Regions from separate parts of the Acidisoma sibiricum genome, predicted to be linked through region 1. Evidence: riboswitches for the same ligand, from Rfam matches in the RefSeq annotation. Region 1 holds a riboswitch; the other holds the start of a gene.
The links. A riboswitch is a leader RNA that binds a small molecule or an ion and turns the genes downstream of it on or off. The one in region 1 is predicted to bind cobalamin.

Region 1 (15,276 bases):
CAACCGCTATGCCGCATGCTAGAACTCGATTCCCTCCTGCGCCTTGATGCCAGCTTTGAACGGATGCTTGGTCGCCTGCATCTCGGTCACCAGATCGGCCGCTTCCAGCAGCGCTGGCGGCGCGTTGCGGCCGGTGACGACGACATGCAGATCGGCGCGCCGGCCGGCCAGGGCTGCAATCACGGTCTCCAGATTCACATAGTCGTAGCGCAAGGCGATGCAAAGCTCGTCGAGCACGAGAAGGGACAGATCGGGCCGCGCCATCTGTGCCAGCGCCTCATCCCAGGCGCGGCCGCAGGCGGCGATATCGCGATCGCGGTCCTGCGTCTCCCACGTGAAGCCTTCGCCCATGCTATGCCAGGTCAACAGGTCACCGAAACGTTCCAGGCCGAAGCGCTCGCCGGTGCTCCAGGCGCCTTTGATGAATTGCACGATGGCGACCTGACGGCCGCGGCCCAGCATCCGCAAGGCGAGGCCCATGGCCGCCGTGGTTTTGCCTTTGCCCGGTCCGGTATGGACCATGAGCAGTCCCTTCTCGATCGTCTTGCTGGCAACCTCGGCATCCTGCACCGCCTTGCGGCGTGCCATCTTCGCGGCCCAGCGCTGAGCCTCGGCCGGGTTGCCAGGAGGTTGGTCGGTCATTTCACCACCATCGGCAGCCCGGCCACCATGAGCAAGACCTGATCGGCGCGGGCCGCGATGCGCTGATGCAGAAGCCCGGCTTCGTCGCGAAAATCCCGCCCCAGCCGGTGTTCGGGCACGATGCCCAAGCCCACTTCGTTCGCGACCAGGGCCGTGGGCGCGCCCCGTGCGGCCAGGGCGGCCAGCAGATCATCCGTCGCGGGGCCGCGCGCGTGTTCTCCGAGCATGAGATTGGTCAGCCACAGCGTCAGGCAATCGACCAGCACCGGCCGGTCGCCGGCAGCGCGCAGAGCCTGCGGCAAGGTCAGCGGCGCTTCCACCGTCTGCCAGCGCGCATCCCGCCGCGCGCGGTGGGTCGCGATTCGGGCTTTTATCTCATCGTCCCAGGCTTCCGCCGTCGCGATATAGACCCAAGGCGGCGGCAGGGCTGCGATCAGGCTTTCGCCGTGGCGGCTTTTGCCGGAGCGCGCCCCCCCGAGGATCAGGGTCACGCTGCTATCTGATTGACGGGCCATGGCCCTGGCTTCTAGATCATTTGCGATGGTTCCTCCAACGGCTCTCGCCGTCACGGAGGATGAAAAGGGAATGCGGTGCAGATGGCCCCTCATGCAAGGGGTCACCTCAAGCCGCGGCTGCCCCCGCAACTGTAAGCGGAGAGCCACCGTCGAAAGCCACTGGGTGAAATGGTCACCTGGGAAGGCAGACGGAAAGGCGCCTGATCCGCGAGCCAGGAGACCTGCCATCCACTGACGTCTCTGGTCCGTCCGGGCGGGGTGCCCTGGATCATGACCGCTTGGCCAAGGTCGCGGAAAGCGTTTTCCGCGGTCGCATCCCCGTATCCGCCCGGCGTTCGGACGGCTGACCTGCCGGAGATTGCACCTTGGCGAATGCCCCCCATCCTGACGCCACCCTGCATATCTGCGTCACCTGCGGACATCCTGATGAACCGCGGCCGGGTGCGACCCTGCATGACCGTATCGCGGACCTGATGACGGGGGACGAGCCCTTCACCCTCCGCGCCGTCAAATGCCTGTCGCGCTGTGGCGAAGGCTGCAGCCTGGCCGTCACCGCGCCGGGCAAATGGGGCTATCTCATGAGCCGCCTGGCGCCTGAAAACGCGGCGGACATCCTCACCTATGCCCGCGCCTATGCGGCGCATGAGACGGGCGCGCTGATGCCCAGCCGCCGCCCGGACAGCCTCAGGAATACCGTCATCGGCCGTATCCCGGCTCTGGAGACCGCCGCATGAGCGCGCGCATTCCCACGACCATCATCACCGGGTTCCTCGGCGCCGGCAAAACCACGCTGGTGCGGCATCTGCTGCAAAATGCCGGCGGCCGCCGCATCGCCGTCATCGTCAATGAATTCGGTTCCCTCGGCATCGACGGCGGCGTGCTGGCCGGCTGCGGCATTGAGGGCTGCGACGAGGATCAGATCGTCGAACTCTCCAATGGCTGCCTCTGCTGCACGGTGGCGGACGAATTCCTGCCCGCCATGGAAGCGCTGCTCGATCGGCCGAACCCGCCGGAGCATATCGTCATCGAGACCTCGGGTCTCGCGCTGCCCAAGCCGCTGCTCAAAGCCTTCACCTGGCCCGCCATCCGCAGCCGGGTGACGGTCGATGGCGTCATCGCGGTGGTGGACGGGCCGGCGGTCGCCGCCGGCCGTTTCGCCGACGACCCCGCGGAGGTCGCGCGCATGATGGCCGAAGATCCGGCCTATGATCATGACAATCCGCTGGCCGAGGTCTTCGAGGACCAATTGAGCGCGGCCGATCTCGTGCTGCTCAACAAAACCGACCTCCTCGCCGAGAGCGACATTGCCGGTCTCGCCGCCGCTGTCGCGGCCCAGCTGCCGCGCGCCGTGAAGGTGCTGCCAAGCCGGGAGTCGCGGATCGACCCGTCGATTCTCCTCGGTCTCACCGCGCGCGCCGAGGATGATCTCGACGGGCGGCCGTCCCATCATGACGGGCTGGACGATCATGAGCATGATGACTGGGAAAGCTTTGTCGTGCCGCTGGGGCCGCAACCGGCGCCCGAGCCGCTGATCGCCCGGCTGCAGCAGACGGCCGCCGTGCATGACGTGCTGCGCATGAAGGGGTTCGTGCGCGTGGACGGCAAGCCGCTCCGCCTTGTCGTGCAGGGCGTCGGCAGCCGCTTCCGCCATGAATATGATCGCGCCTGGGCACCGGGTGAGGCGGCGGGCGGCATCGTCGTCATCGGCCGAAAAGGGCTGGATCACGCCGCCATCACCCAGGCGATCAGGGGCTAGCGAAAGCCGCGCCATGCACATCCTGTTTCGGGAAAGCCATGGGCTGGAGGAGGGCGAGCAGGCGGTCGAGCCCGGCGGCATGCCCGCCGACATCCTGTTCATGTCCTTCTCGGACAGCGATCTGGCGGCGGCCTCGGCCGCGCGTCTGCCTGACGGCTTCCCGACCCGGCGGGTGGAGCGGATCGGCCGCTTCCTGCATCCGCTCTCGGTCGATCTTCTCTGCGAACAGGTCGTGGCGCAGGCCCGCGCCGTCGTCATCCGCCTGCTCGGCGGCGCTGAATACTGGCGTTACGGGGTCGAGGAGATTGCCGCCACCTGCCGCGACCAGGGCATTCCGCTGGCCGTGCTGCCGGGCGACGGCACGGGGGATGATGCGAAACTCGCAGCCGTCTCCACCATGGATATTGCCGCGCGCGCGGCCATTGACCGCGCCCTGCGCCAGGGTGGCGCGGAGAATGTCGCCCGCATGTGGCAATGGGCGGCGCATACCGTCGGGCTTTGGCCCGACGCGCCTGACACGGTCGCAGACCTGCCCGATTACGGATTGTTCGGCACCGCGCGCGGCGCCCCGGACGCCGTTATTCTGTTCTACCGCTCCCATCTGCTGGCAGGCGAAACGGCGCCGGTCACGGCGCTGACAGAAGCTTTGGCGGCGCGGGGATTGGGTGTCCGTGCGCTCTATGCCGACAGTCTCAAAAACCCCGCTTCGGCCGCTTTCGTGCGGGACTGGCTGATCGCCTGGAAGCCATCCGTCATCCTCAATCTCACCGGCTTTTCCGCCCGCCTGGGCAATGCGGCCTCGCCGCTGGAGGCAGCCGGCTGCCCGATCCTGCAATGCGTGCTGGCGGGCGCCAGCCGCTTGGCCTGGGCGGAGTCCGCCCGTGGCCTGTCGCAGGCCGATCTCGCCATGCAGGTCGTGCTGCCGGAGGCGGACGGCCGGCTTCTCACCACCGCCATTTCCTTCAAGGAGCGTGACGAGAGCGGGCAGGCGCGGCTGGTGCCGGAGGCTGATGGCATCGCGCTCGCCGCTGACCGCGCGGCAGGCTGGGCCAGGCTTGCCGAGACGCCCGTGGCCGCGCGCCGCATCGCGATCATCCTCTCGGACTATCCCGGCGCCGAAGGCCCCACCAGCCATGAACTCGGCTATGCCGTCGGCCTCGACAGTCTGGCGAGCATTGCCGTCATCCTCAGCGCGCTCTCCGGCGCGGGCTATGACACCGGCATGGGGCAGAGCCTGTCGCCGGACGATCTGGCGCGGCTGGCAACGCGGCAGACGGTTAGCCGCGGCCATATCACCATCGCCGTGCAGCCTGACCGCGCGGCGGGCGCCGATCGCAAGTCCGGCTATCATGACCCGGATGCCGCGCCCTCGGCCGCTTACATCGCCTTCTATGACCGGCTGCGGGCAGAGTGCCACGCGCTGATCCATCTCGGCACGCATGGCACGCTGGAATGGCTGCCCGGCAAGGCCGCGGCATTATCCGCCGATTGCTGGCCGGTGCGCCTCACCCGCGGCCTGCCGGTGATCTATCCCTTCATCGTCAATAATCCCGGTGAAGCGGCCCCGGCCAAGCGCCGTCTGGGCGCGGTGATGATCGGCCATCTGACGCCGCCCTTACAGCGTGCGGGCCTCTCCGGCCGCGCCGAAGGGCTGGAAAGCCTGATTGACGAATTCGCAAGTGCCGACGGGCTGGACCGGCGCCGCGCCACGGTGCTGAAGAAAGATATCCTGGCGGAAGCCCGCGCCTCGGGCCTGCTGGCGGAAGCAGGTGCCAAGCTTGAGGAGGAGGGCGAGGACGCGGCCCTGGCCCGGCTCGACGCCTATCTCTGTGACGTCAAGGACATGCAGATCCGCGACGGCCTGCATGTCTTCGGCCAGAACCCGCCGCCCCCACAGCGGGACGGTCTGCTGGCCGCACTCGCGGCCGCCAGCCCGGATATGCCGCGCGCGGTTCTGGCGGAGAAACTGGACGCCTGCGGCGGGGCCGAGATGGCGGCACTGCTGGCCGCCCTTGACGGCCGTTTCGTCCCGCCCGGTCCCGCCGGCGCGCCGACGCGGGGGCGGGCCGATGTCCTGCCCACCGGCCGCAACCTCGTCACCTTCGATCCGCGCCTCATCCCCACGCGCTCGGCCATGACGCTGGCTGAAAAAGCCGCCCGCGCCTTGCTCGCGCGCCACCGGCAGGAGCAGGGGGATTGGCCGCGCGCCCTGGTCATAGACCTCTGGGGCAGTGCCACCATGCGCACCGGCGGCGAGGATCTGGCCTTGGCGCTCATCCTGCTCGGCGCCCGGCCGCTCTGGGACAATGCCACGGGCCGCGTGACGGGGTTTGAGATTTTGCCTTTGGCGGAGATTGACCGTCCGCGCGTCGATGTCAGCTTGCGCATCTCCGGCCTCTTTCGCGATGCCTTCGCGGGCCAGATCGCCTTGTTCGATCAGGCCGTTGTGGCTGTTGCTGCGCGGGAGGAGCCGTCGGACCTCAACCCGCTCGCGGGACAGGCCGGCGCGCGCGTCTTCGGGCCGGAAGCCGGGCGCTACGGCACGGGCGTCGATCTGTCGGGACCGCGCGCGCAGATCGGCCGCGACTATGCCGCGGGCTCCGTCGCGATGGACGGCGGAGCAGATAGTTTCGCCGCCCGCATCGCCCTGGCAGACGGGTTCGTCCATGCCCAGGACCATGCCGAGACCGATATTCTGGAAAGTCCTGATTACGCCGCCCACGAAGGCGGGTTTGCCGCAGCTGCCTCTGCTCTCGGCGCATCGCCCGCGCTCTATCATCTCGACACCGCCGACCCCGCGGCGCCCAAGCTGCGCACCACGCCTGAGGAAATCCGCCGCGTTACCCGCGCCCGCGCCGCCAATCCGCGCTGGATTGCCGGGCAGATGCGCCATGGCTTTCGCGGTGCCGCCGAAATCGCCCGTGCGGCGGAAAGCCTGACCGGTTTTGCGGTGACGCTGCCCGACCGGTTCGACGCGCAGTTCGATCTTCTCTTCGATGCGACGCTGGGTACCGCCGAGGTGGCGGCTTTCCTGGCGGAGGCCAATCCCGCCGCGCTCGCCGCCATGCGCCGCCAGTTCAACCGCGCGCTGACCGAAGGTCTGTGGCACTCCCGCCGCAACAGCCTCTCCGTCCTGATGGCGGAGGCGGCGGAGTGATCAGCGAAGACCTTATCCGCGGCTGGTGTCCCAGCCTGTTCCGGCCGATGGAATCGGGCGATGGCTGGCTTGCCCGCGTGCGTCCGCAGGCGGGTTCCGTCGCGGCCGATCTGGCGGTGGCCGTGGCGGATGCCGCTGACCGCTTCGGCAATGGCGTGATCGAGATCACCAATCGCGGCAATATCCAGATCCGCGGCCTGACGTCTGAGGCCATCGCGCCCTTCACGGCGGCCATTGAAGCCGCCGGCGGTGCCGCGGGTGAGGGCAGCCGGGTTCTCGTCTCGCCTTTGCTGGGGGCTGATTCCACGCTGCCATCGGGGCTTTTGGAGGTTGCAGCGGAGGTGGATCGCGCGCTTTCAGCCACGCACCTTCCCGCGAAATTCGGCATCGTGCTGGATGGCGGCGGCGCGCTGCCGCTGACCGGCATCAGCCTCGACGTCACCATCCGCTACGTCTCCGGCCAGTGGCTGGTGAATGATGAGCCCTGCGCGCCCGGTGCTATCGCAAGCGAGGTGAGCCGTCTGGCGCGCCAGGGCACGGCCCGCGTCACCACCCGCAGCGGCGCCGCGCCACGGCCTGGCTTTCACGCCATGGGCAACAGCGGTTTCGTGCTCGTCACCCCCGCCTTCGGCCAGATGACGGCCGCCGCCTTCGCCGGTCTTGCCCGCATCGCCGCGCGTGTGGGTGACGGCAAGCTTCGCCCGACGCCCTGGAAAAGCGTCTGCATCGCGGGCGTGGCTTCGGCCCATGCGACCCAAGTGGTGAACGAAGCATCGGCGCTCGGACTGATCACCGCGCCCGATGACGGACGGCTGTCGATCGTCACCTGCGCCGGGGCGCCCGCCTGCGCCCGCGGCGCGGTGGAGACCCATGCGACCGCGGGTTTTCTGGCGCTCACGCGGCGGGCAGAGGATCAGCCGCTTCACCTCTCGGGATGCACCAAGGGCTGCGCCCATCCCGGTGCGGCTTCCGTCACCCTGGTCGGGCGGGCGGCGCGATTTGACCTGATCCGTGACGGTAAGCCTCAGGATATGCCAGCTCACCGCGATCTGACCCTGGCGGAAATCCCCGCGCTGATGCAGAGCCTGCTGCCATGACTGACCGTTATGATTACATCCGCGATGGCGCCGCTATCTATGAGCGCTCCTTCGCCATTATCCGGGCCGAGGCCGATCTCGCCCGCTTCTCGGCGGCCGAAAGCCGCATCGCCGTGCGCGTCATTCATGGCTGCGGCATGGTGGAAGTGGCCGGGGCCATCCGCTTCGGCGGCGGCTTTGCGGCAGCCGGGCGCGCCGCGCTGCTGGCCGGCGCACCCATCCTGTGCGATTCCAAGATGGTCGCCCAGGGCATCACCCGTGCCCGCCTGCCGGCCGGGAATGAGGTCATCTGCACGCTGGACGCGCCGGAAACGCCCGGCCTCGCGCGTGCCATCGGCAATACCCGCTCGGCCGCGGCGCTGGACCTTTGGGGGAAGCGCCTGGGCGGTGCGGTGGTTGCCATCGGCAATGCGCCGACCGCTTTGTTTCATCTCCTGGAACTGCTCGATGCCGGGGCGCCGCTGCCTGCCGCGGTCATCGGCCTGCCGGTCGGTTTCGTCGGCGCCGCGGAATCGAAGGCAGCGCTCGCCGCCGATGGCCGCGTGCCCTATCTCATCGTCGAAGGCCGTCGCGGCGGCAGCGCCATGGCGGTCTCCGCCGTCAATGCGCTGGCGAGTGACGCGGAGTGACCAGTCCTCAAACCGGCCGGCTGATCACGCTCGGCATGGGTCCGGGTGACCCCGAGCTGATCACCGTCAAGGCCGCGCGTATCCTGGGCGCAGTGCCGGTCATCGCCTTCTTCGCCAAGGCCGGGCGCCAGGGCCATGCCCGCAGCATCGCGTCCAGCTACCTCAGCGCGAATGTCGAGGAACTGCGCTTCGACTATCCGGTGACGGTCGAAATTCCCCATACCGACCCGCGCTATATCGGCGCCATGACCGCATGCTACGATCAGGCGGCTGAGAGCATCCGCGCGCGCCTGGAAGCAGGCCAGGATGTGGCGCTGCTCTGTGAGGGCGACCCGTTTTTCTATGGCTCGTCGATGTATCTGTTTGACCGGCTGCGCGAGCGTTTCCCCATGGAAGTCGTGCCCGGCGTCCTCGGCATGACCGGCTGCTGGGCGCAGGCGCAGGCGCCGATGACCCATGGTGACGACGTCCTCTCCGTCGTGCCCGGCACCATGCCGGAAGCCGAGCTGATGGAGGCGCTGCGCCGCACGGATGCGGCGGTCGTCATGAAGCTCGGCCGCAACCTCGCTAAAGTGCGCCGCGTTCTGGCCACGCTCGGCCGGGCCGAACGGGCGATTTATGTCGAGCGTGGCACCATGAACGATAGCCGCATCCTGCCGCTGGCCGAGATCGCGGATGGCGCGGCGCCCTATTTCTCCATGATCCTGGTCCCTGGCCGCCAGGGTCCGCGATGACCGGCATGCTTTACGTCATCGGGCTCGGCCCCGGCGATGCGGCGCTGATCACGCCGGAAGCCTCGGCCGCGCTCACGCGCTGCACGGATGTCTTTGGCTACTTCCCCTATGTCGCCCGCGTCCCGGACCATGCCGGGTTGACGCGCCATGCCTCCGACAACCGGGAGGAGCTGGCGCGCGCCCGTGCCGCTTTGGATTGCGCCGCTTCAGGCGGCCGCGTGGCCGTGGTCTCGGGCGGTGATCCGGGCGTCTTCGCCATGGCGAGCGCGGTGTTTGAGGCGGTCGAGAGCGGCCCCGTGGAATGGCGCGCGCTGGATATTCACGTCCTGCCCGGTATTTCGGCCATGCTGGCGGCCGCCGCCCGCATCGGCGCGCCTCTGGGGCATGATTTCGCAGTCGTCTCGCTGTCCGACAATCTCAAACCCTGGACGGTCGTCCTCAACCGCTTGCGGGCGGCCGCGAGCGCTGGCTTTGCCTTGGCCCTCTACAATCCTATCTCTCGCGCCCGGCCCTGGCAGTTCGGCGCGGCGCTGACGGCGTTGCTGGAGGTTCTGCCGCCCGAAACGCCGGTCATCTTCGCCTCCGCCGTCACAAGGCCGGATGAGCGGATCGAGATTCTGACGCTGGCCGATGCCGCTGCTGCGCCGGAGCGGGCGGATATGCGCACTCTGGTCATCATCGGCACGGCCGAGACGCGGCGGATCGAACGGGGTGAGGGTCTGCGCGACTGGGTCTATGCGCCGCGGGCCACTGGCGCTCTGCCCGCATGACGGGCGATCCAGTCCAGCGCCTGGGATGCGGTCGCGACCGTCTCGCCCGGCGGGGGCGGCTGGCGCGCGACCATGATGACGGGCAGGCCGAGGGCGCGCGCGGCCACCAGCTTGCCATCCGCGCCACCCGAGTTTTTGGTCACCAAGACGCTGATTTTGCGGCTTTCCATAAGATCACGCTCTGCCGCGGCATCAAACGGCCCGCGCCCGGTCAGAATGTCCGCGACAGGCGGCAGCAGGTCTGTGTCCGGCGGATCGACGCTGCGAATCAGATAGGCGTGCTGGGGCGCGATATCGCGGAAGGGCAGCAGATCCTGCCGCCCGATGGTCAGGAACACGCGGGCGGGCGCCGCGCCGATCGCTTCGGCGGCTTGAATGACGCTTGGCACCTCGCGCCAGTCGTCACCGGCGATGCGCGTCCAGGGGCCGCGTTGCAGCACCAGGCGGGGCATGCCCGCGCGCTCCGCAGCTTCCGCCGCATTCACCGACATACGATTGGCAAAAGGATGCGTGGCGTCGATCAGCAGGTCTACGCCTTCCGCCCGCAGATAAGCGGCCAGGCCCGCAGCACCGCCGAAACCGCCGATACGATGCGGAATGGGTGGCAGCACGGGCGCCATGGTGCGCCCGGCGAAGGACAGCACGGGCGCGATCCAATCCTCGGCCGCGACCAGCCGGGCAAGGCCAGAGGCCTCCGCCGTGCCGCCGAGAATGAGAACGCGCAATGGTAAGCCGGGTGCCATGGCTGACCATTCTCGGCATCGGCGAGGATGGTGTCGAGGGGCTGACGGCGGCGGCGCGCACGGCGTTGACCCAGGCTGAGATTGTGGCCGGCGGCGAACGGCATCTGACCCTTGCCGCGTCGCTGATCGGGGATACGGAAGCCTATACCTGGCCGAGCCCGATCACCGATGCGCTGCCCCTCATCGCCTCTTGGGCGGGCCGCCGCGCCGTTGTGCTTGCCTCGGGGGACCCGTTCTGCTTCGGCATCGGCTCCCTCCTCGCGAAGCAGATTCCGATCGGCGAAATCCGCACCATTCCAGCCCCGTCCTCCTTCAGCCTGGCGGCCAACCGGCTGGGCTGGGGGCTGCAGGATGTCGCCACCATCTCCTTGTGCGGCCGGCCGCTGGAAGCCATCCGTCCGCTGCTGCAGCCCAAAGCCCGTATCCTGGCCCTCTCGGCTGATGCCAGCACGCCAGCGGCGCTGGCCGCTTTGCTGACGCGCTGGGGGTTCGGTGACACCACGATCCAGGTTTTGGAGCAGATCGGAGGTCCCCAGGAAGATTCGTTTAAATTCAGGGCGTCAAAGGGTCTTCATGATGCGGTCTCAGCGCTCAACCTGATGGCGCTGGAGGTTGCGGGTGGTCGCGCTTTGCCGCTCAGTTCTGGTCTCGATGAGGATTGGTTTGAGACGGACGGCCAGATCACCAAGCGGGAGGTGCGGGCGCTGACTATCGCCGCCCTCGGGCCCCGGCGCGGCGAATTGCTCTGGGATATCGGCGCGGGCTCCGGCTCGGTCGGCATCGAATGGATGCTCGCGCACGCGGCTAACCGCACCATCGCAATCGAAGCGCGAGCCGATCGCGCCGGGCGGATCAAGCGCAATGCGATGGCGCTGGGCGTGCCGGGCCTGCTGCTGCGCCAGGGCGAAGCGCCGGACGCGCTGGACGGCTTCCCGGTGCCGGATGCGGTCTTCATCGGGGGAGGCGCCACCAATCCCGCAATAACAGAGCTTTGCTGGTCTGCATTGAAGTCCGGCGGGCGGCTCGTCATCAATGCCGTGACGCTGGAGACTGAGCGCGTGGTGCTGTCCCTGCATGACCGCTGGGGTGGCCGTCTGACCCGCATCGGCATCGAGCGGCTGGAGCCGCTGGGCGCCATGCAGGGCTTCTCGCCCGCTCGCACCGTGCTTCAATATAGGGCCGTAAAGCCATGATTATCGCGGGAATTGGTTGCCGCACCGGCGTCACGGCCGAGGCGATCATCGCCCTTCTGACCGAGGCTGCCGATCAGGGCTTTGGCCGGCCCGATATGCTCGCCGTGCCCGAATTCCGCAGCGGCGAAGCCGGTATCATGGAAGCTGCCGAAACGCTCGGCCTGCCGATCCTGTGGATCGCCAAGGCGGAGTTGAAGGGCGAGCAGGGCCGCTGCCTCACCCGCTCCCGCCGGGCCGAGGCTGAAGTCGGCCTCGCTTCCGTCGCAGAAGCCGCAGCCCTCGCGGCCACTGGACCTACTGGACGCCTGGTCCTGCCGCGCATCTCCGCCGGCGGCGTCACCTGCGCGCTGGCCCAAGGGGTGGTGCATTGACGGTCTTTTTCATCGGTGCCGGGCCGGGTGCGGCCGATCTGCTGACGCTGCGCGGGCGCGACATCCTCGCCCGCTGCCCGGTCTGCCTCTATGCCGGCTCCATCGTGCCGCGCGCCATGCTGGACCATTGCCCGGAGGGCGCCCGGCTGGTCGATACCGCGCCGCTCAATCTCGATCAGATCACCGCCGAATACGCGGCGGCCGATGAAGCCGGTCAGGATGTCGCGCGGCTGCATTCGGGTGATCTCTCAATCTATAGTGCAGTCGCCGAGCAGACGCGGCGGCTGGATGCTTTGGGCATCGCCTGGCAGATGGTGCCGGGCGTGCCTGCCTTCGCCGCCGCCGCCGCTGCTCTGGGGCGGGAACTGACGGTGCCGGGCCTGGCCCAGTCCGTCGTGCTGACGCGGCTGGACGGCCGTGCCAGCCCCATGCCGCCCGGCGAGAAGCTGGCCGCCTACGCCGCCACCGGTGCCACGCTCGCCATTCATCTCGCCATTCATCGCCTGACGGAGGTGGTGGAAACCCTCACCCCCCATTACGGCGCAGACTGTCCGGCCGCGATCGTCGCGCGGGCGACCTGGCCGGATGAGCAGATCATCCGCGGCACGCTGGCCACGCTTGTCCGCCTGCATGCGGCAGCGCCGGTCGCGCGCACCGCGCTCATTCTGGTGGGGCCGGCGATCGACCCCGCGGGTTTTCGTGACAGCGCGCTCTACGATACGGACTATGTGCGCCGCTTCCGCGGTCAGGACGCGGACGGATGACGCGCCATCAGCTGTCCCACACGGTCGAAGACCAGGATGTCGAGGGCGATCGGCGCAGCGCCCAGCACGTCCTGCGCGACCCGATGGGCGCGGGCGGCGATGGCCGCCGCCAGCGGCAGATCCCCCGCCAGTTCAAACGCATGCAGCGTGGTATTGGCCTGCATGATGGCGGTGGCCTGGGCCTCATCCGCGCCGATCTGCCGCGCCAGATCGGCCAGCACGGCCGCATCGACCGCGCCGCGCTTGGAATGCAGGTCCAGCCTTCCCTGCGCCAGCTTCGTCATCTTGGCCGGCCCGCCGGCGATGGTGACGCGCGGCACCGGATGCCGCCGCAGATATTTGAGCGTGCCGCCGACGAAATCGCCCATGTCGAGCAGCGCCGCATCGGGCAGGCCGTACAGGGCCTGCACGGCCTCTTCGGAGGTTCGTCCCGTCGCCGCCGCGACATGGGGCAGGCCCAGGGCGCGCGCGACATCGACGCCGCGATGGATGCTGTCGATCCAGGCCGAGCAGGAAAAAGGAATGACGATCCCGGTCGTGCCCAGAATGGACAGCCCGCCCTTAATGCCCAGGCGCGGGTTGAGCGTCTTTTCCGCCAGTGCCGCCCCGTTATCGACGCTGATCTCGACAACCCAATCGCAGCCAGCGCCTGCCTCGGCCGAGACCGCTTGCAGCACCTCTGTCATCATGCGGCGTGGCACGGGATTGATGGCGGGTTCGCCGGGCGGAATAGGCAGGCCGGGCAGGGTGACCATGCCGACGCCGGGTCCTGCACGGAACACGATGCCGGTGCCCGGCGTGCTCCGGGACAGCGTCGCGCGGATCAAAGCGCCATGCGTCACATCAGGGTCGTCGCCAGCATCCTTGACGACAGCGGCCATGGCGGCGTTTGGAAGCAGCCTGGTCTCGGCCAGGGCGAAACCCACCGCCTGCCCGCCAGGCAGGCGGATGACCGAGGGGTCGGGGAAGTCACCGGTCAGCAGTGCCAGGGCGGCCGCACGCGTGGCGGCGGTGGCGCAGGCGCCGGTCGTCCAACCGCGTCGAAGAGAGGGCGTATCCACACGCCGGAACCTAGAGGGGCCGTGACGCCAAGTCACGGTGGAGAATGGCGATGACGCTTGAGACGGCGCTGGCGCGCCTGATGGCGCAGGGAACTCGGCTGCAGCCAGGGCATGTCTGGCTGGCCGGTGCCGGCCCCGGTGACGCCGGTCACCTCACGCTGCATGCGGTCTCGGCGCTCGCCCAGGCCGACGTCGTGCTGACGGACGCGCTGGTCGGCCCGGATATCCTGTCCCTGCTGAAGCCGGATGTGGAGGTGATCTATGCCGGCAAGCGCTGCGGCCGGCCCTCCTCGGAACAGGCCAGCATTTCCGCTCAACTGGTGGCGCAGGCGCGGCTCGGCCGCCGCGTGCTGCGGCTGAAGGGTGGCGATCCCTTCGTCTTCGGCCGTGGCGGGGAGGAGGTTCTGGCCCTCGTCGAGGCCGGCATTCCCTTCCGCGTCATCCCGGGCCTCACGGCGGGGGTCGCGGGTCTGGCGGCGGCCTTCATTCCGGCGACCATGCGCGGCATCAACCAGGCCATTATCTTCGCCACCGGTCATGGCGCAGAAAGCCAGCATGCGACGCTGAACTGGGAAGTGATGGCGAGCCTCGGCCAGCCCATCGTCCTCTATATGGGCGCCAAGCGCATCGGCACCATCGCGCGCCGCCTGATGGCGGGCGGCATGGCAGCCGATATGCCGGCGGCGCTGATCGTGGGCGCCACCATGCCCGAGCAGACCGTCACGGTCACCGATCTCGGCCATATCACGGAGGTCGTGGGCGAAACGGATGAGGAAGCCCCCGCCCTCATCGTCATCGGCCGGATTGTCGCCATGCGCGCGAAGATTCTCGACCTCGTCGCGACTGTCGCGCCGGAACTCTGCGCGGGATGAGCCCCGCCCGCGGCCTCATCCTCGCCGCACCCCGCTCGGGCTCCGGCAAAACGACGGTTACGCTGGGCCTGGCCGCGGCGCTGAAGGCGCGGGGCCTCACGGTCGCGGTCGCCAAATCCGGGCCGGACTATATCGACCCGGCCTTTCACGCGGCCGCCACCGGGCGGCCGGTCTTCAATCTCGACACCTGGGCCATGCCGCCCGATCTGCTGGACGGATTGCTGGCCGATGCGGCCGCGGGCTCGGACATTCTGCTCATCGAGGCCTCCATGGGCCTGTTTGACGGCGCGGATGTGGGTGATGCGCCCGCCGGGGCCTCGGGCCGGGCCGCCGATCTCGCGGCGCGCTACGGCCTGCCCGTGGTGCTGGTGATGGATGTATCGGGCCAAAGCCAGACGGCGGCGGCCTCTGTCCGTGGCTTTGTCGGCTTCGAGCCGGGGGTCGATATCGCGGGCGTCATCCTCAACCGCTGCGGCAGTCCCAAACATGAGTCCGGCATCCGCCCAGCCATGAGTGCCATCGGCCTGCCCGTGCTGGGCGCGCTGGCGCGCGAGCCGCGGCTGACTTTGCCCGAGCGTCACCTGGGGCTTGTCCAGGCTGAGGAGACGGGGGATCTCGCCGCGCGCATCGCGATCCTGGCCGAGCGTGCGGCCGCGGGCTTTGATCTGGACGCGATCATCGCCCTTGCCCGCCCGATCTCAACGACCGTCGCGGCCCTGCCGGCCATCCGTCCGCCCGGCCAGCATATTGCCGTGGCAAAGGACGCGGCCTTCACCTTCCTCTATCCGCATCTGCTCGCCGGCTGGCGCGCGCAGGGTGCTGAGCTGTCGTTCTTCTCCCCGCTCGCCGATGAAGCCCCGGATGACAGGGCAAAGGCCTGCTGGCTGCCCGGTGGCTATCCTGAACTGCATGCGGCAGCTTTGGCTGCAACGCGGCGCTTCAAGTCAGGATTGCGCGCTTTCGCCGAAACGC
Region 2 (15,276 bases), 330 kb from region 1:
ACCACCGGCGTCTCGGCGCCGCTGATCCCGGGCACCGGCAAATTCAACGGCCAGGACCCGCATGGGCTGGTCGGCGCGCGCGACTCCATCCTCGAAGTGGCCATCGGGCGGGAGGTGCGGGCCTGCCGCAACAAGCTGGGCATTACCGTGGCCGACTTGGCCGCCGCCGCCGGCCTCTCGCTCGGCATGCTCTCCAAGATCGAAAACGGGGTTACCTCACCGTCGCTCACCACGCTGCAGGCTTTGTCGAAAGCGCTCGGCGTGCCCATCACCTCCTTCTTCACGCGCTATGAGGAGCAGCGGGAGGTCATCTTCGTCAAAGCCGGAGAAGGTCTTGCCATCGAGCGGCGCGGCACGCGCAACGGCCATCAATACCATCTGCTGGGCTATACCGGGAACCAAACCTCCCGCGTCGTTGTGGAACCCTATCTGATCACGCTGACGACGGAGTCCGACGTCTTTCCCCTGTTCCAGCATGCCGGCATGGAGTTTCTCTATATGCTGGAGGGCGAGGTCGTGTACCGCCATGCCGACAAGCGCTATACGATGACACCGGGCGATAGCCTGTTTTTTGACGCGGACGCGCCGCACGGGCCGGAAGTGATGGTCACCCTGCCGATCCGCTTCCTGTCCATCATCTCCTATGCCCGCGGCGATGAGTAGCGCGACCCCACCGCATCGTCCTTCACCTCAGGCGTCAGCACCCGTCCGTCAATCACCGTCATGCTGCGGCCACCCTGCTTCGCCTCATAGAGCGCGGCGTCGGCGCGGCTGAACATGTCGCGCGGCGATTCGCGCCAGGCGCGCGTTGCGACGCCGATTGACACACTCAACACCAGCGATTGCCCCTGCCAGACGACCGGCTCGCACAAAGCGGTCTGCAGAGCGCCGAGCACACGCTCGAAAAAGGCACGCCGGCGGGTTCCCTGAATGACGAAGACGAATTCGTCTCCGCCGTAGCGCATGGCAGCGCCATATTCGCCCACCACGCGGCGCAGCCGGTCTGCCGTGGCGCGCAGGCATTCATCGCCCGCCGGGTGGCCGAAGCAGTCGTTGATCTGCTTGAAATTGTCGATGTCGACGACGCCGAGACTGCTGATGTTTCCTCCTGGCCGGTCAGAATGGCGTGCCACAGCTCCTCGAAACACCAGCGGTTGGGCAGGCCGGTCAGGGCGTCGAATTCGGCGCGCTGGCGCAGCCTGTCCCAGGCGTCGCGCTCAGCCGTGATATCCTGCATGGAGCCGACAAGACGGGTGGGCCGGCCGTCGTCGAGCATCACCCCGGCATTGATGCGCAGCCAGCGCAGACCCCTGCCCTCGGCCCAGATTCGCGCCTCCAGCGTAAAGCTGCCGCCCTGACCAATGATATGGGCCCATAGGGTTTCCAACCGGATGCGGCAATCGTCATGGAACATCTGCAGGATGGCGCTACGCTGCAGGGGCGTGCCGGGCGGCAGCCCGAACATCTCATAGACGCCATCATTCCAGGACATCCGGTCGGTAACCAGCTCCCACTCCCACACCCCGACATCCGCGCAATGGCTTGCTGGCAGAACGGTCAAGGAACGATCTGCCAGCAGGGAGCGTATTGGCACTTTGGCAGATCCGCCTGATCGTATGTTGCGCGATAGCATCAATTCGCTACCGACATACCCGGCGGAAGGTTGTCATTGGCTTAATACAACCCGGGTGCTGGCGCGGCTTTCTTGCCCGCGAAACGCCCTATGCGCGAAACCCTCAGAAACACCCGGAACAGCCTTACCTGTGCGCGGCGGTCGCTTGCGCGCGGAACAGCAGGTCGGCGGTCTGTTTCTGCGCCGGGGACAACTGGCCGTAGAGCGTGCCGAAAGCATCGGCAAGCTTTTGTGTATTGTCGGCATAGGCGCGCGCCACCTGGGCATAGGACTGCATGTTCTGCACTGCGTTCATGCTGGCCGCCGTTTGGGCCCGCTGCACGAACAGCGCGTCCGTGCCGGCTGCATTGTCGCGCATGGTCTGGGCGAAGGCGTCCCAGGCGGGGGTTTCGGCCGTTGTGATGGCGAGGCGCGCCTGCAAAGCCGCGATGCGCTGGTCAATCGCCTTGGCCGTGCTGCCGCTCATCTCGGTCGTGGCGGCCTGAGCGGCCGTGCTGTGGAGATAGCCGAGGCCAGGCAGCAGCGACAGAGCCAGAGCCGCGGCGCGCAGTGTCAGAATGGTCTTCATGATCGTCCTATGTGCTTTCAAAGATGGTCGTGAAACGGGCTGGGCTCGGGGCTAATGCTGCCAGGGATTGCCGCCACCATGGCCGCCCCATCCGGGGCGGCCTCCGCCGGGCGGCCCACCCCAGCCAGGACGTCCCCATCCAGGGCGGCCCCCACCGGGCGGCCCACCCCAGCCGGGGCGGCCCCATCCTCGATAGACAGGCGGCGGACCCCAGCCGCCGCGATGCACCGCGCGATAGCCATAGGGGACCCCATCATAGCCGCGCGGAGGATGGATGACGGCCAAGCCGACCCCTGCAGCCACCAGGCCGCCGGCGACATAGCCGCCGGTCCTATAGGCATACGACCGCCAGGCGGGCTCCGGCGTCACGAAGGCGAGCGCGGGCGGGCACAGTGCCAGCGCATAGGCCGGCGGCGCGAAGATGACGGGCGGCGGGGCAGCCGCCACCACAACCGGGGGTGGCGGCAGCACCACGATGGGCGGCGGGGCGGCGGCCATCAGCAGGGCCGAGGCCGGTGGCGGAGACACCACCGGGGCCGGCGGCAGCGGCGGCAGGGACGCGGCCACGACAGGCGCCGGGGCCAGGATGACCGGCGGCGGCGCGATGGCCGGCAGGCCGAGCACGACCGGCGGAGGCGCCGCATAGATGGGCGGCGCGGCGAGGATGACCGGTGGCGCCACCACCAGCCCGGCCGCCACGCCCAGTATCATGCTGTCCCAGGCCCAGTTCCGCGCGCCCCAGGCATAGGGTGGCGCGACGCCCCAGGCATTGTGCCAGTCCCAGCCATGCCAGCCGGCATGGCCCGGCCCCCAGGCCGTGACATAGGCGGGGACACGATCGCCGCCCACAAAACCGCGCGGCACGTCGCCATAGGGCGCATATAAATACGGGGCATATCCATGCCGGGCATCTCCATGCGGGGCATATCCATGGGCGAAATAGGCCGGGCGGCCCCATCCGCGCCCGCCCTCGGGACGTCCCCAGCCGCCACCACCCTGCGGAGGCGCCCAGCCAGGGCCGCCCCAGCCGCCACCACCCTGCGGGCGGCCCCAACCGGGGCCGCCACCGCCATGGCCTTGCCAATAGCCCTGAGCGGAGGCCGGCTGCGCCGCAATCATGGCCCCGAAGCCGGCGATGATGGCCGCTTTGGCCCATGCCGCGGGCAGAGGCCCTGCACGCCCTGCTGCTTTTTGAAGAACTGACATCAATGCCTCGTATGCAATCTCATTGGTGCCTGATGTCCTGACGGACGCGGGCAAGATTGCGGCAGACATGTGTACGGCCTGCAACGTTACGAACTTGTGATTGCAGCATCTGCCAGACGCGCCTTCACGGCAGATTGGTTGTCACGGCAACCAATCTAGGCAAACGCCATCCGGCAACACCTGCGTTATGTCGCCCGCGCTGCCGGCGTCACGCCATGACTGGCTCGGCCCATGGCCTAGCGATCCGCTCCACCGCCCGCGGGACGGCACCGGTCGCGCTGGACGTCACGGAAATTCTACGGCTAGTATGACGCAGGCGCATGGTGCCGTCCGACCTCTAACGCCCAGGCCCCGTATGGCAAAAAGCCTGTTCCAGATCATCGGCCGGTCCGGCCCCATGCGCGGACGTATCACCGCGCTGTTCGCGGTCATCATCGCGGCCAATCTGGGCGCCTGGGCCTGGGCGCTGGCCGCCTTCCGCGACCATCCGGTCCTGCTCGGCACCGCCCTTCTCGCCTATAGTTTCGGCCTGCGCCACGCGGTTGACGCCGATCATATCGCGGCCATCGACAATGTGACGCGGCGGATGATGCAGGACGGACGCCGCCCGGTGACGCTTGGCTTCTTCTTCTCCCTCGGCCATTCCACCGTGGTCGTACTCGCCTCTATCGCCATCGCCGCGACGGCGCTCGCCTTCAAAAGCCAGATGGCCGCCTGGCACTTGCTGGGCGGCATCATCGGGACGCTGGTCTCGTCCGGCTTCCTGTTCGCGATCGCGGGGATGAACCTCGCCGTGCTGGCCGGGCTCTATCGCAGCTTTCGCAGCGTGAAGGCCGGGGCGCCCTATCGCGCCGACGCGGTCGATCACCTGCTGCACGGCGGCGGACTGCTGGCGCGGCTATTCCGGCCGCTGTTCGCCATGATCAGCCGGCCCTGGCAGATGTATCCGCTGGGTCTTTTATTCGGCCTGGGTTTTGATACGGCAACGGAGGTTGGGCTGCTGGGCATTTCCGCCGCCCAGGCGGCGCATGGCATGCCGATCTGGTCCATCCTGGTCTTCCCGGCGCTCTTCACGGCCGGCATGGCGCTGATCGACACCGCCGACAGCATCCTGATGCTGGGCGCCTATGGCTGGGCCTTCATCAAGCCGGTGCGGAAGCTCTATTACAATATGGTCGTGACGCTGGTGTCGGTTCTGGTCGCCGTCATTGTCGGCGGGATCGAGGCGCTGGGCCTCGCCGCCGATCAGTTCAATCTGACCGGTCCGGTCTGGGACCTGATCGGCGCGTTGAACGATCATTTCGGCACGATCGGCTATGTCATCATCGGCGTGTTCGCGCTGAGCTGGCTGGTCTCCGCCCTGCACTACCGCGTCCAGGGCTATGACCGGCTGGACGCGGAGCCAGGCTGACGCGGTTTTGCGTCAGACGCGGGGGTCGACCTCGATCTCATCGAAGCGGGCAAGCCGGTAGATGAGGAAGGAAATCATCCAGGCCGCGATGAAGATGCCTATGATAATGAAACCCAGATTGTTGAAATTGTCGTTCAGCGTGCCGATGACGTTCCAGAACGGTCCAGCACATCCGAGCTGGTCGCCGATCAGCCCCAGCGCCTCGATCCCGCCGATGACGAGTGCCACGACGACCGAGACCAGGGTGATGGTGAGGTTGTAATAGAGTTTGCGAATGGGCTTGATGAAGGCCCATTCATAAGCGCCCAGCATCAGAATGCCGTCGGTGGTATCGACCAGCGACATGCCCGCCGCGAACAGCGCCGGAAAGACCAGGATGGACCAGATCGGCACGCCGTGCGCGGCCTGCGTCGCCGAAATGCCGAGCAGGCTGACCTCCGTTGCAGTATCAAAACCCAGGCCGAACAGAAAGCCCAGCGGCAGCATCCACACAGGATTGGAGACGAGACGGAACAGCGGCCGGAACAGCCGCGCCATGAAGCCGCGACTGTTAAGCAGCAGATCCAGATCCTCGGGCACGAAACGCTGCCCCCGCCGCACGCGGTTGAAGCTCAGCCAGACGCCGCGCAGGATGACGATATTCATCGCGGCAATCAGGAACAGGAACAGGGCCGAGACGGAGGTCGATATGACGCCGCCCAGCGCCCGCCAGGATTCAAAGCGGGTTTCGAGCGCTGCGGCGGTGGCCGCAACCGCGACGGCCACCAGCACGACGACCGCCGAATGGCCGAGGGCGAAGAAAAAGCCAACCGTGACCGGCCGGCGGCCGTCCTGCATCAGCTTGCGCGTTACATTGTCGATCGCCGCTATATGATCGGCATCAACCGCATGGCGCAGGCCGAAACCCCAGGCAAGCAGGCCGGTCCCCAGCATCAGCGGTGCGGCGCGAAAGGCCACAAAAGCCCAGAGCCAGGCGCCAAGATTGAACAGCAGCAGGACGATATAGATGGCGGTGACGCGGCGTTTCAGGCCGCGCCCGCCGGGGTCAGACCCCAGACGGTTAACAACAGACATTGGCAGTCCCCTCAAGGCGGACTGTCTTCGCGATCGAGAATCGGTGAGAGACCTCACACGGCTCCTCTGCACCTCAGGGCGCCCCGCCCATGGTGACCACGCAGACCGATAGCGATGGCAGGTCTCCTGGCTTGCGGTTCAACACCGGCTGCCGGCCTTCCCAGTTTCCCAGTGGCCATGCATGGCAGCCGATTAGCCGCTTACAGTTGCGGGGGCAGCCGCGGCCTTGAACCGCGTTCCCTTTCAATCCCTGTCGCCAGGGAACCATCGCGTAAAAGCCTAGCGGCGCCGATAGGCAGGGTCAATTGCGTACCGGGCACAGCGCCTTAAAAGGATTAAAGTCCTAGGATTTTTTTCAGGGCCTTACGCGCCGAGCGAGATAAGAAACGTCTCCACCGGCCGGCGCATCGTCGCCAGGATCAGGTCCATAACCTCCCCCCGATGGCCCTGGCAGTCCTGGATCAGGTCGCCGTACTGGGTCGCATGGGTCATGATCGCCTTCTGCTTCAGATCGATCTGACCGCTGATATCCAGCCGATAGCCCTGGGTTTCGGCCTCATCCACCTGGGCGTCATCGGGCAGCGCCCAGCCGCTGATCGGGTAGCTGAGCAGCGGCAGCTCTCCCCGAACGGCGACATGCTCGGCGAGCGTCGCGGCGGCCAGATGGTCTGGATGCGGGTCATGCTTCCAGGTGGAGATGACGAGGTTGCAGCCTTGATTCTCGCAGATGCCGGCGATGCGCCGGGCGGCGAATTGAAAGGCCGGACCCACGCTTGGCATCTCATGGTCAGCGTGGCCGAGAAACCAAGTATAGCCATGCGGCAGGCCCAGAATATGCAAAGCGTCGCGCGCTTCGTCCTCGCGCATTTGGCGCAGCTTTTCGGGCGGATGCGTGCGGGAATTGGGATGCGACAGGCAGCCATCCGTCAGAATAACGACATGCGGCGGCGTGCCGGCCGCGCAAAGCTGGGCGATGAGGCCGCCGCAGCCCATACTCTCGTCATCGGGATGGGGCGCGATGATCACCGGCACCCGGCCACCCAGCATCCCATCCATGGTCACCAGGGGCAGTTCGTTCCAGGCAGTTCGCAGGGCGTCCATACGCATCGTTCACCGTCTCCCAACCCCGCGCCAACGTCACCAGCCGGCGCTTGAGGGCACAAGCCTAGCACGCGATCAGCGGCAGCGTCATGAAGGCTTGGTTCCAATGACACGCAGCTGGCGCAGAGCAAAGGCAGGCGAGACTAGACTCAGATCAATGCGGCCTGGCACCTTTTTGTTGCTTACGGTTTGCGAAACTCGGCCCGCGCCTGCCAGAACTCGGCCATTTCGGCGGCGGCGGCTTCGGCGCCACGGCCCAGCAGGCGCATGACGAGACCTGACTTGCGCTTGGGCCGCAGCCAGGCGGCCCGCACCTTGGTGCCGCCAATCTCCCGCAGCAGCCCGTCGACATCGCCCAGCGCGTCGATCAGCCCGACTTCCAACGCCCGCGCGCCGATCATATAGCTGCCATCGAACAGCTCTTCCTCCGGCCGGGTGAGTTTGCCCGCGCGCCGGCTGCGCACCCAGGCCTTGAAATGGCCATGCAGGTCGGTCAGCAGCGCCTGGGTGAAGGCCACGTCCTCAGGCTTTTCCGGGCTGAAGGGATCGTTGCGCGACTTGTTCTGTCCGGCGGTATAGACGCGGCGGTCAATATCCAGCCGCTCCAGCAGGCGCGGCACGCCGAAGCCGCCGCCGATGACGCCGATGGAGCCTACGATGCTCATCGGGTTGGCCCTGATCTCATCGGCGGCACAGGCGATCCAATAGCCGCCCGAGGCGCCGACATCACTGATCACGGCAATCACGCGGACTCCGGTCTCCTCCGCCCGCCTGCGGATGAACTGACCGATGAGGTCCGACTGCACCGGTGAGCCGCCCGGGCTTTCGATCGCCAGGATCAGCCGCTTATGCGGACCCGCCTTGGCGATCGCGAAGCCGCGCTCCAGCAAAGGTCCGGCCCCCTGGAGATTGAGGGCGCCACTCCGGCTGGTGATGATGCCCTTCAGCTCGACCACGGGCACGGGCTTGGCGCGCCAAAACAGCAGACCCATGCTCTATTGCTCCTGTGCCGAGGCTGACGGGGATAAGGCAGAGGACGGCGCCGGCGGCGCACGCTCGGGCAATTCCACGCGAACATCAAGCGGATGCTGGAAGGCCGTGACGTTCGCCGGCGGCATGATGCGAATGCCCGCCTCCTGGAAGGCAAGCTTGATGCGCCGGTTGAGTTCGCGCTGCACGGCCCAGCGCGCCTTGTCGGTGCAGACCACCTGGCCCGCGAGCGTCGCGACGGTGCCGTCGATCTTGTCCACGCCCCAATATTGCAGGTCGCTGAGCATGCCGCTGGAGAAGGCTTCTTCCTGCCGCAGATCAAGCACGATCTGCTTCAGCAGCTCGGCGGCCTTATCCGTATCGTCCTCATAGGAGATGGTCACCGTGACGGCCGCATTGCCCAGACCACGATTGCTGTTGGTGACCGTCGTGACGGAGCTGAAAGGGATGATATGGACCGAACCGTCACCGGCACGCAGCCGCAAGGTGCGGATGGACAGGTTTTCGACCGTGCCGGACAGTCCGCCCGCCGTCACCGTATCCCCAACCTGCATCGCATTCTCCAGCAGCAGGAAGATTCCATTGATGAAATCCTGCACGAGCTTCTGCGAGCCGAAACCGAGCGCCACGCCGAGGATGCTGGCGCCCGCCAGAAGGGGGCCGATATTGACGCCGATTTCGCTCAGCACCGTCAGCACGAAAATCGCAAGAAGGGCGATTAGAACCGTATTGCGCAGGATCGGCACCACCGTCTTGACCCGTGCCGCGCGGACGTACGATCCCTGCTGGGACAGTTCATCCATATAGATCTGCATGACGAAGTTCAGCGTCTCCCAGATGATGATCGCGACCACCAGCGTGATCGCGATGGTGCCGAGCGAACTGAACAGACGATTGCCAAGATCGCCGACGCGCAGCCATTGGACGATGTTCACGCCCCAGAACTGCATGACGAAAAAGATCAGAGCCAGGGTGGTGACAGCATTGATCAGCAGCCGCAGCGGCCAATGGTAGCGCGACGCCCGCTGCGCGATCAGGGCGCGGCGCGGATCATTGAGGTCGCTGCTGAACGCAAAGCCACGCTCCAGCACGCCGAGCAGCACGATATGGACGACGCGAAACAGGACCAGGATGCCGAGGGTGCCCAAAATCAGGCGCATCGGGTGCTGGACGTGGTTCGTGACCTCGGTCGCGAAGACGACCCAGACGAGCATGATCAAAATAATCGCCTGCCAGTGCCAGACTTTGGCGAGACGGGTTTTCATATCGTGCCACAAGGAGGGCTTCTCGCCCGGCGCACCGCGCAGCCAGCTTTCCATCTCCCGCCGCCGCCGCAGCACCATGACGACCAGCATGAGATGGACGATCAGCGCAAAAACCCGGCCGATACTGTGCAGGACGGGCAGACCCATGCCCGATAGGCCGCCAATTTGCACGAGCACAAACCCCAGCACGATGACAAGGGCGATGCGTCGGCACCACAAGGCGAGAAAGGCTGCGGACTCATCTGAAATATGCATCAGCCGCAGCTTGGCACTGGGCGCACAGAACGTGCCCCGGGCGGCGACCAAAAGCAGGCGGCACAGCACATAGGCATTGACCACGGCCGCGATCATCAGTCGCATCAGGAAGTCATTGACGATGGGCGAGGCGACCAAAAACGTAGCGACGGCCAGGAAGGCGAGCGGCGGCAGCGCATCGACGGCCATGGCGGCCAGGATAAAGGGCAAACGCCGTAACAGCGGCCAGCCGCTGCGCAGCGGCCGAAGGCGGGTAAAGCCGGGACGGCCGGGCCGCCGGCGACCGCCTGTAGCGGGATCGGCACCCGTCAGGGCGAGGTCGGTACCCGCATGATCCAGCGGTTCCGGCGTGGACGGCCGCGCCTGCTGCGACGGGGCGACCGCGGCTTCGCTTTCAGCTTCCGTGCCGTCGGACCCTTCGGGCAAGCCAGGATCTTCGTGCAAAACGACGCCCGATGTGCCATCGGCTTCGAGCGTGCCCTGGACCTCGGCCGTGCGGGAGTCACGACCCAATCGCTGATAGATCCGCTGCGAAAAGTGCCAGACCGCGTATTCGCAGGCAAAGGCAATCAGCAGGATGAGGGCCAGGCGCCAGATAGCGGACAAGATGAGGGACAAAATGAACGGGTCCCGCACGGTCTCGGCCAGCCATGCCGCGACGGCATGGTATTGGGTCAGTGCCGTGAAGGTGACCACGACAGAGGTGTCGAGCGTGCCCAGCAGACTATCGGCCTGGGTGATGAGGTCGGCTCCCAGGCTATTGGGCTGCAGGGCCACCGCGGATTTCGCCGGCGTGGCGGCGGCCGGCTTGCCTGTGGCCGCCGGAGCGGCAGCGGTCGCCGTGCCTGAGGCGGCTGGCGCAGCCGCAGCCGGTTCGGCCGCCGTGGCGGTCGCCGGCAGCACCTTCTCCAGGCTCTGCAGCGTCTTGATCAGCTGCGTCCGCTGCTGCGGGCTTTGCAGCACGGAGAGCAGCTGGCGCGCATCGGCCGCACTCAGGCCGGCGGGGGGCTGGACGGCAGCGGGTGCCGTGGCGGCCGGTGCCGCGGCAGTCTGGGCGCCAGCGGGCCGGAAGGGCACCGCCGCTGTCAGAAGGATGAAGGCGGCAAACAGAAAGGTCACTGGAGCTAGTCGCATGAGACATCCCGGATCACGGGCACGGGGCCTCTGTCAACGCCCGCTGCCATGACGCCCGCGCGAGCGGGGGGCGGCAAAGACCGCTTTCTGGTGCTCCAGCCCGTCTCAGGCCACGATCAGGCGCGCCTGGCCAGAGACACGAATGCTCGACCCGCGTTCGTCTGGAATTTCCGCCACAAGACGGCAGGGAACGCCCATATCATCGCCCTGGGCGATCATAATCCGCCCGCCATGCGGCCAGGCAAGATCGCGCAGGTACCCTGCGAGAGCCGCCGCCGCCGCCCCCGTCGCCGGGTCCTCATAGACACCGCCGATCGGAAACGGGTTACGCACATGGAAGCGCTGCTGGTCTTCGGCATGAACAAGGCTGAAGGTGCCGATCCCCTCCCGTCGGGCCAGGGCGCGCCCAGAGTCAAAATCGTAGCGCATGGCTGCCAATTGCCCGCGGGTGCGGAGCGCGAGGACGAGATGGTCGGCCCCGGCATGCGCCATGGCGGGGGGCATGCGCGGGTCCAAATCGGTCAGGCCCAGGCCGAACAGGGACAAAGCTTCGGCCACCAGCGGCTCATCCGCCGGACGACTGCGCGTCGGCGGTGATTGCAGCGCGGCCGCAGGCGCGGCTGGCGTTCCGAGCGCTTCGACGGTGATTCTGGCCTGGTTCAGATACAGTGAGAAAATGCCCAGCCCGTGCTGGGCGCCGAGCGCGATACCGAGGGCGATCGTTGCGTGACCGCAAAACGCGACCTCCGCGGCGGGAGAAAAATAGCGCGTCCGCCAGCCCCCGCTCTCTGGGGCGGCGAACACGGTCTCCGAATAGCCCAGCTCGGCCGCAAACGCCTGCATGTCGGCGGCACCAGGCAATGCCTCACACAGAACGACGCCAGCCGGATTGCCCCCGCTGGCGCCGTCCGAAAATGCGGCTATCCGCTGCAGTGGCAAAGCCATGCCCCCCGCCCCTTAATAGCCGAGCGACAGACCGTCCTTGCGCGGCTCGGAACCGCCGTATAGCGCGCCCTTTTCCCAATCCAGCCAGATCGCCTGAGCGCCGCCGATGGGGTCATCCGTGGTCACGACCTTGTGGCCGAGGGCCGCGAGACCGTCGCGGGCGAAGGTCGGCAGCGGCCCTTCGGCCTCGACATAGTCGCGCCCGGGCACCGGGAAGAGCCGCGGCAGGGCCATGGCACTCTGCAGGTCCATGCCGAAATCGACCACTTTGGAGACGAGATGCGCCTGGCCCATGGCCTGGAAATGCCCGCCCATTACACCGAAGGACATCTGCACGCGGTCTTCCTCGGTCATCATGGCGGGGATGATCGTATGCATCGGCTGGCGCCGGGGGCCGAGCGTATTGGCGTGTCCCTCCGCCAGCGTGAAGCACATGCCGCGGTTATGCAGCAGGACGCCGCTGTCGGGTGCGAGGATGCCGCTGCCGAAGGCCTCGAACACCGAGTTGATGAAGCTCACCACATTGCGGTCGCGATCGACGACGGTGAGATAGACGGTGTCCTTATGCTCGGGTCCGGCGAAGGACGGCAGGTCGGCCATGGCCCGCTCCGGGTTGATGCGCGCGGCGAGCCCCGCGGCGAAATCCGGCGACAGGATGTGCCGCCCTGTCGCGGGCGAGCCCTCGGCCAGGATGGCGCCGCGCACGGCATAGGCCAGGCGCGCGGCCTCGATCTCGATATGCAGCCGCGCCGGGTCCAGCGGGTCACCATGGCCCGGGAAGTGCGAGAGGATGTTGAGCATCAGCAGGGCGATGATCCCCTGCCCCGGCGGCGGACATTCATGGACCTTGTACTGGCGGAACGGGGTCGCGATCGGCGTCACGAAGCGGCCCTCGCGGGCCGCGAAATCGGCCTCGGTATGAAAGCCGCCCTCGGCGCGCAGGACAGCGACCATCTCGGCCGCGATCGGGCCTTCATAGAAGGCTGCAGCGCCACCGGCCGCGATCGCCCGCAGCGTGCGGCCGAGGGCCGGCAGTTTGAGCTGTTCGCCAGCGGCTGGCGTGCGCCCGTCGATGAGATAGGCGGCGGCCGTGGCCGGCCGGCTGGCGAGCAGCGGCTGCGTCTCCGCCCAGTCATAAGCGACGCGCGGCGTGACCGCGAAACCCTGCTCGGCATAAGCGATGGCCGGCTCGAAAATGCGGCCGAGCGGCAGCGAGCCATGGGCGGCGGCGAGCTTGCACCAGGCATCGATCGCCCCCGGCACCGTGACCGCATGGGGTGAATTGTCCGGGATGGCGGTCAGGCCCTGGGCGCGAAGGGCTGCTGCCGAAATGCCGGCGGGCGACCGCCCGGCGCCATTGAAGGCCTGGATGCTGGCGCGGCCGCGGGGGGCATAAAGCATGAAGCAATCGCCGCCGATGCCGGTCATCGCCGGTTCCACCACCGCCTGCACCGCAGCGGCGGCAAGCGCCGCATCCATCGCGTTGCCGCCTTCCCGCAATATATCAAGTGCGGCCAGCGTCGCCGCCGGGTGGGAGGTCGCCGCCATGCCGCCGACACCCACCGCGACCGAGCGGCCGGGCTGCTGGAAGTCGCGGCCTATTCCATGTCTCATCGGATCTCTCTCGGCTTGCCGGGTCAGGCTTCAGTTTTGATATGACGGAAGAGGTTGCGGCGCGCCTCCTCATCCGTCTCGGTCTTGAAGGCGTGGCGATCCTTCAGCGCCAGGGCACGCTGCACGGCAGGCCGCTCGGCCATTGCGTCCATGAAGCGCTTTAGATTAGGAAGAGATTCCCAAGCAGTCTCGCCGATGACGAAGGGCACCATGCGCGCCCAGCCCCACAGCGCCATATCGACGATGGTATAGGTCTCACCCAGCATGAAGGGCCGGTCGGCCAGCCGGGCATCGATGATGCCGTAGTGCCGCTTGGCCTCGAACAGATAGCGCTCGACAGGATAGTCCTTCGGCTCAGGCGCAAAATGGCGGAAATGGACGGACTGGCCGGAATAGGGTCCGACGCCAGTCGCGACGAACATCAGCCAGGAGAGCAGCTCCGCCCGCCCGCGGGGGCCGGGCTCGGGCAGGAATGAACCGGTCTTTTCCGCGAGGTAGAGAAGAATGGCGTTGCTGTCGAAGACAGTGATGCCGTCATCCTGAATGGTCGGCACCTTGGCATTCGGGTTCAGCGCTGCATAGGCCGGCTGGTGCTGGTCGCCGCGGCGGGTATCGACCGGGATGGCCTCGTAGGGCAGCCCGGATTCCTCCAGGAACAGCGCCACTTTCATCGGGTTGGGGGCGAGGTTGTAGTAGAAGGTTATCATTGTCGCTGGCTGCTCCGTCTGCCTCTGGCCGGCCGATTGTGACCACCCATCCAACAAATCCTACCCCGCGCACCGCATCGGCAGAAGAGCCGATGACATTTCGCCGCGGACTCCCATTTGTTGCACATACGGGGGACAAACTGCGCATGACACGCCGTGGCGGCACCAAACTCGGCCTGTTTCTAGGTCTTCCCATTCTCATCATAGTGCTGGTGATCCTGTTCTGGCGGTGGGATTGGTTCATTCCCATCGTCGAATCCCAGGCCTCTGTCCAAATCGGGCGGCCTGTGACGATCGCACACCTGCATGTGAAGCTTGGCCGCACCACGCGCATCGTCGCCGACGACGTGGTGGTCGCCAATCCGAAGGACTTCCCAAGCGACGTGCCGCCACTGGCGCGGATCGCCCATCTGGGCATCGATGTCGATGTGATGGCCTATATCCGCCACCGCATCATCTCGGTGCCGCTGATCGACGTGAACGGGCCGCAGATGGAAATCCGCGGTCTGGCCAATGGCGAGACCAACTATACGCTCGCGCTTAAGGCATCAGCGCCGGTCAAGCCCGGAGAGACGCCAAGCCCCGCCCCCAAGCTTGGCGACCTGACGATCGAGAATGGCCAGTTGCATGCGCAGATCGCGAAAATGCGGGCCGACTTCACCGCCCAGGTTGAGACGAAGGCGGCTGCAGGCGTCGTGGCGGCCCAAGGCCAGAAGAGCGAAATAGCGGCCGAGGCCAAAGGCACCTATGCCGGCCAGCCGGTAACGGGGACGCTCGCCGCCGGCGCCATTCTGACGGTCACGGACAAGACCAAGCCCTTCCCGATCGACCTGCGTCTCGCCAATGGGCAGACGCATGTCTCGCTCGCCGGCACGGTGCAGGACCCGCTCGCTTTCGCGGGCACCGATCTGAATCTGGTGCTGTCAGGCGCGAATATGGCGGATCTCTATCACCTTACCGCCATCCCGATTCCCGATACCCCACCCTATAAGATCAGCGGCAAGCTCAATTACGAGCGTGCCACCCAGCGTATTCGCTTCGACGATTTCCGCGGCATCGTCGGCAAGACCGACCTGGCAGGCACCATCACCGAGCAGCCCCAGGGCAAGAAGCCTGACGTGACGATGGCGCTCACCTCCCGCAATGTCGATCTCGCCGATCTCGGCGGCTTCCTCGGCACCAAGCCGGGCGACACGACGAAGAAAGCGCCGGCTGCGACTGCCCCCGCCAGCAGCAAACTGCTGCCGACGACGCCGATCAACCTGCCCAAGCTCAATGCCGCCAACATCCACCTGACCTATACCGGCCATCATATCGAAGGCCGCAACATCCCGCTCGACAGCCTGATCGTGACCATGGACGTGGTCGATGGC

Region 2: another riboswitch for cobalamin. It lies ahead of AC3G7M_RS13585 (HoxN/HupN/NixA family nickel/cobalt transporter); the one in region 1 lies ahead of AC3G7M_RS11915 (DUF1636 family protein).

The regions. Positions count from the first base shown of each region.
Region 1 covers NZ_CM174445.1:2,510,684-2,525,959, forward strand. Annotated here, with positions in the region: gene cobO (cob(I)yrinic acid a,c-diamide adenosyltransferase) at 19-642, opposite strand; gene cobU (bifunctional adenosylcobinamide kinase/adenosylcobinamide-phosphate guanylyltransferase) at 639-1,157, opposite strand; cobalamin riboswitch at 1,167-1,400, shown strand; gene AC3G7M_RS11915 (DUF1636 family protein) at 1,523-1,891, shown strand; gene cobW (cobalamin biosynthesis protein CobW) at 1,888-2,913, shown strand; gene AC3G7M_RS11925 (cobaltochelatase subunit CobN) at 2,927-6,070, shown strand; gene AC3G7M_RS11930 (hypothetical protein) at 6,067-7,167, shown strand; gene AC3G7M_RS11935 (precorrin-8X methylmutase) at 7,164-7,796, shown strand; gene AC3G7M_RS11940 (precorrin-2 C(20)-methyltransferase) at 7,832-8,530, shown strand; gene cobJ (precorrin-3B C(17)-methyltransferase) at 8,527-9,300, shown strand; gene AC3G7M_RS11950 (cobalt-precorrin-6A reductase) at 9,264-10,043, opposite strand; gene cbiE (precorrin-6y C5,15-methyltransferase (decarboxylating) subunit CbiE) at 10,025-11,236, shown strand; gene AC3G7M_RS11960 (cobalamin biosynthesis protein) at 11,233-11,607, shown strand; gene cobM (precorrin-4 C(11)-methyltransferase) at 11,604-12,371, shown strand; gene AC3G7M_RS11970 (cobalt-precorrin-5B (C(1))-methyltransferase) at 12,353-13,432, opposite strand; gene cobA (uroporphyrinogen-III C-methyltransferase) at 13,483-14,304, shown strand; gene AC3G7M_RS11980 (cobyrinic acid a,c-diamide synthase CobB) at 14,301-15,276, shown strand, end outside.
Region 2 covers NZ_CM174445.1:2,844,509-2,859,784, forward strand. Annotated here, with positions in the region: gene AC3G7M_RS13555 (helix-turn-helix domain-containing protein) at 1-663, shown strand, start outside; gene AC3G7M_RS13560 (GGDEF domain-containing protein) at 642-1,133, opposite strand; partial or broken gene AC3G7M_RS13565 (PAS domain-containing protein) at 1,286-1,633, opposite strand; gene AC3G7M_RS13570 (Spy/CpxP family protein refolding chaperone) at 1,758-2,201, opposite strand; gene AC3G7M_RS13575 (hypothetical protein) at 2,253-3,407, opposite strand; gene AC3G7M_RS13580 (HoxN/HupN/NixA family nickel/cobalt transporter) at 3,763-4,818, shown strand; gene AC3G7M_RS13585 (HoxN/HupN/NixA family nickel/cobalt transporter) at 4,831-5,892, opposite strand; cobalamin riboswitch at 5,992-6,176, opposite strand; gene AC3G7M_RS13590 (PIG-L deacetylase family protein) at 6,256-6,999, opposite strand; gene AC3G7M_RS13595 (S49 family peptidase) at 7,176-7,985, opposite strand; gene AC3G7M_RS13600 (mechanosensitive ion channel family protein) at 7,989-10,637, opposite strand; gene AC3G7M_RS13605 (PhzF family phenazine biosynthesis protein) at 10,743-11,582, opposite strand; gene AC3G7M_RS13610 (gamma-glutamyltransferase family protein) at 11,595-13,196, opposite strand; gene AC3G7M_RS13615 (glutathione S-transferase family protein) at 13,220-13,903, opposite strand; gene AC3G7M_RS13620 (AsmA family protein) at 14,050-15,276, shown strand, end outside.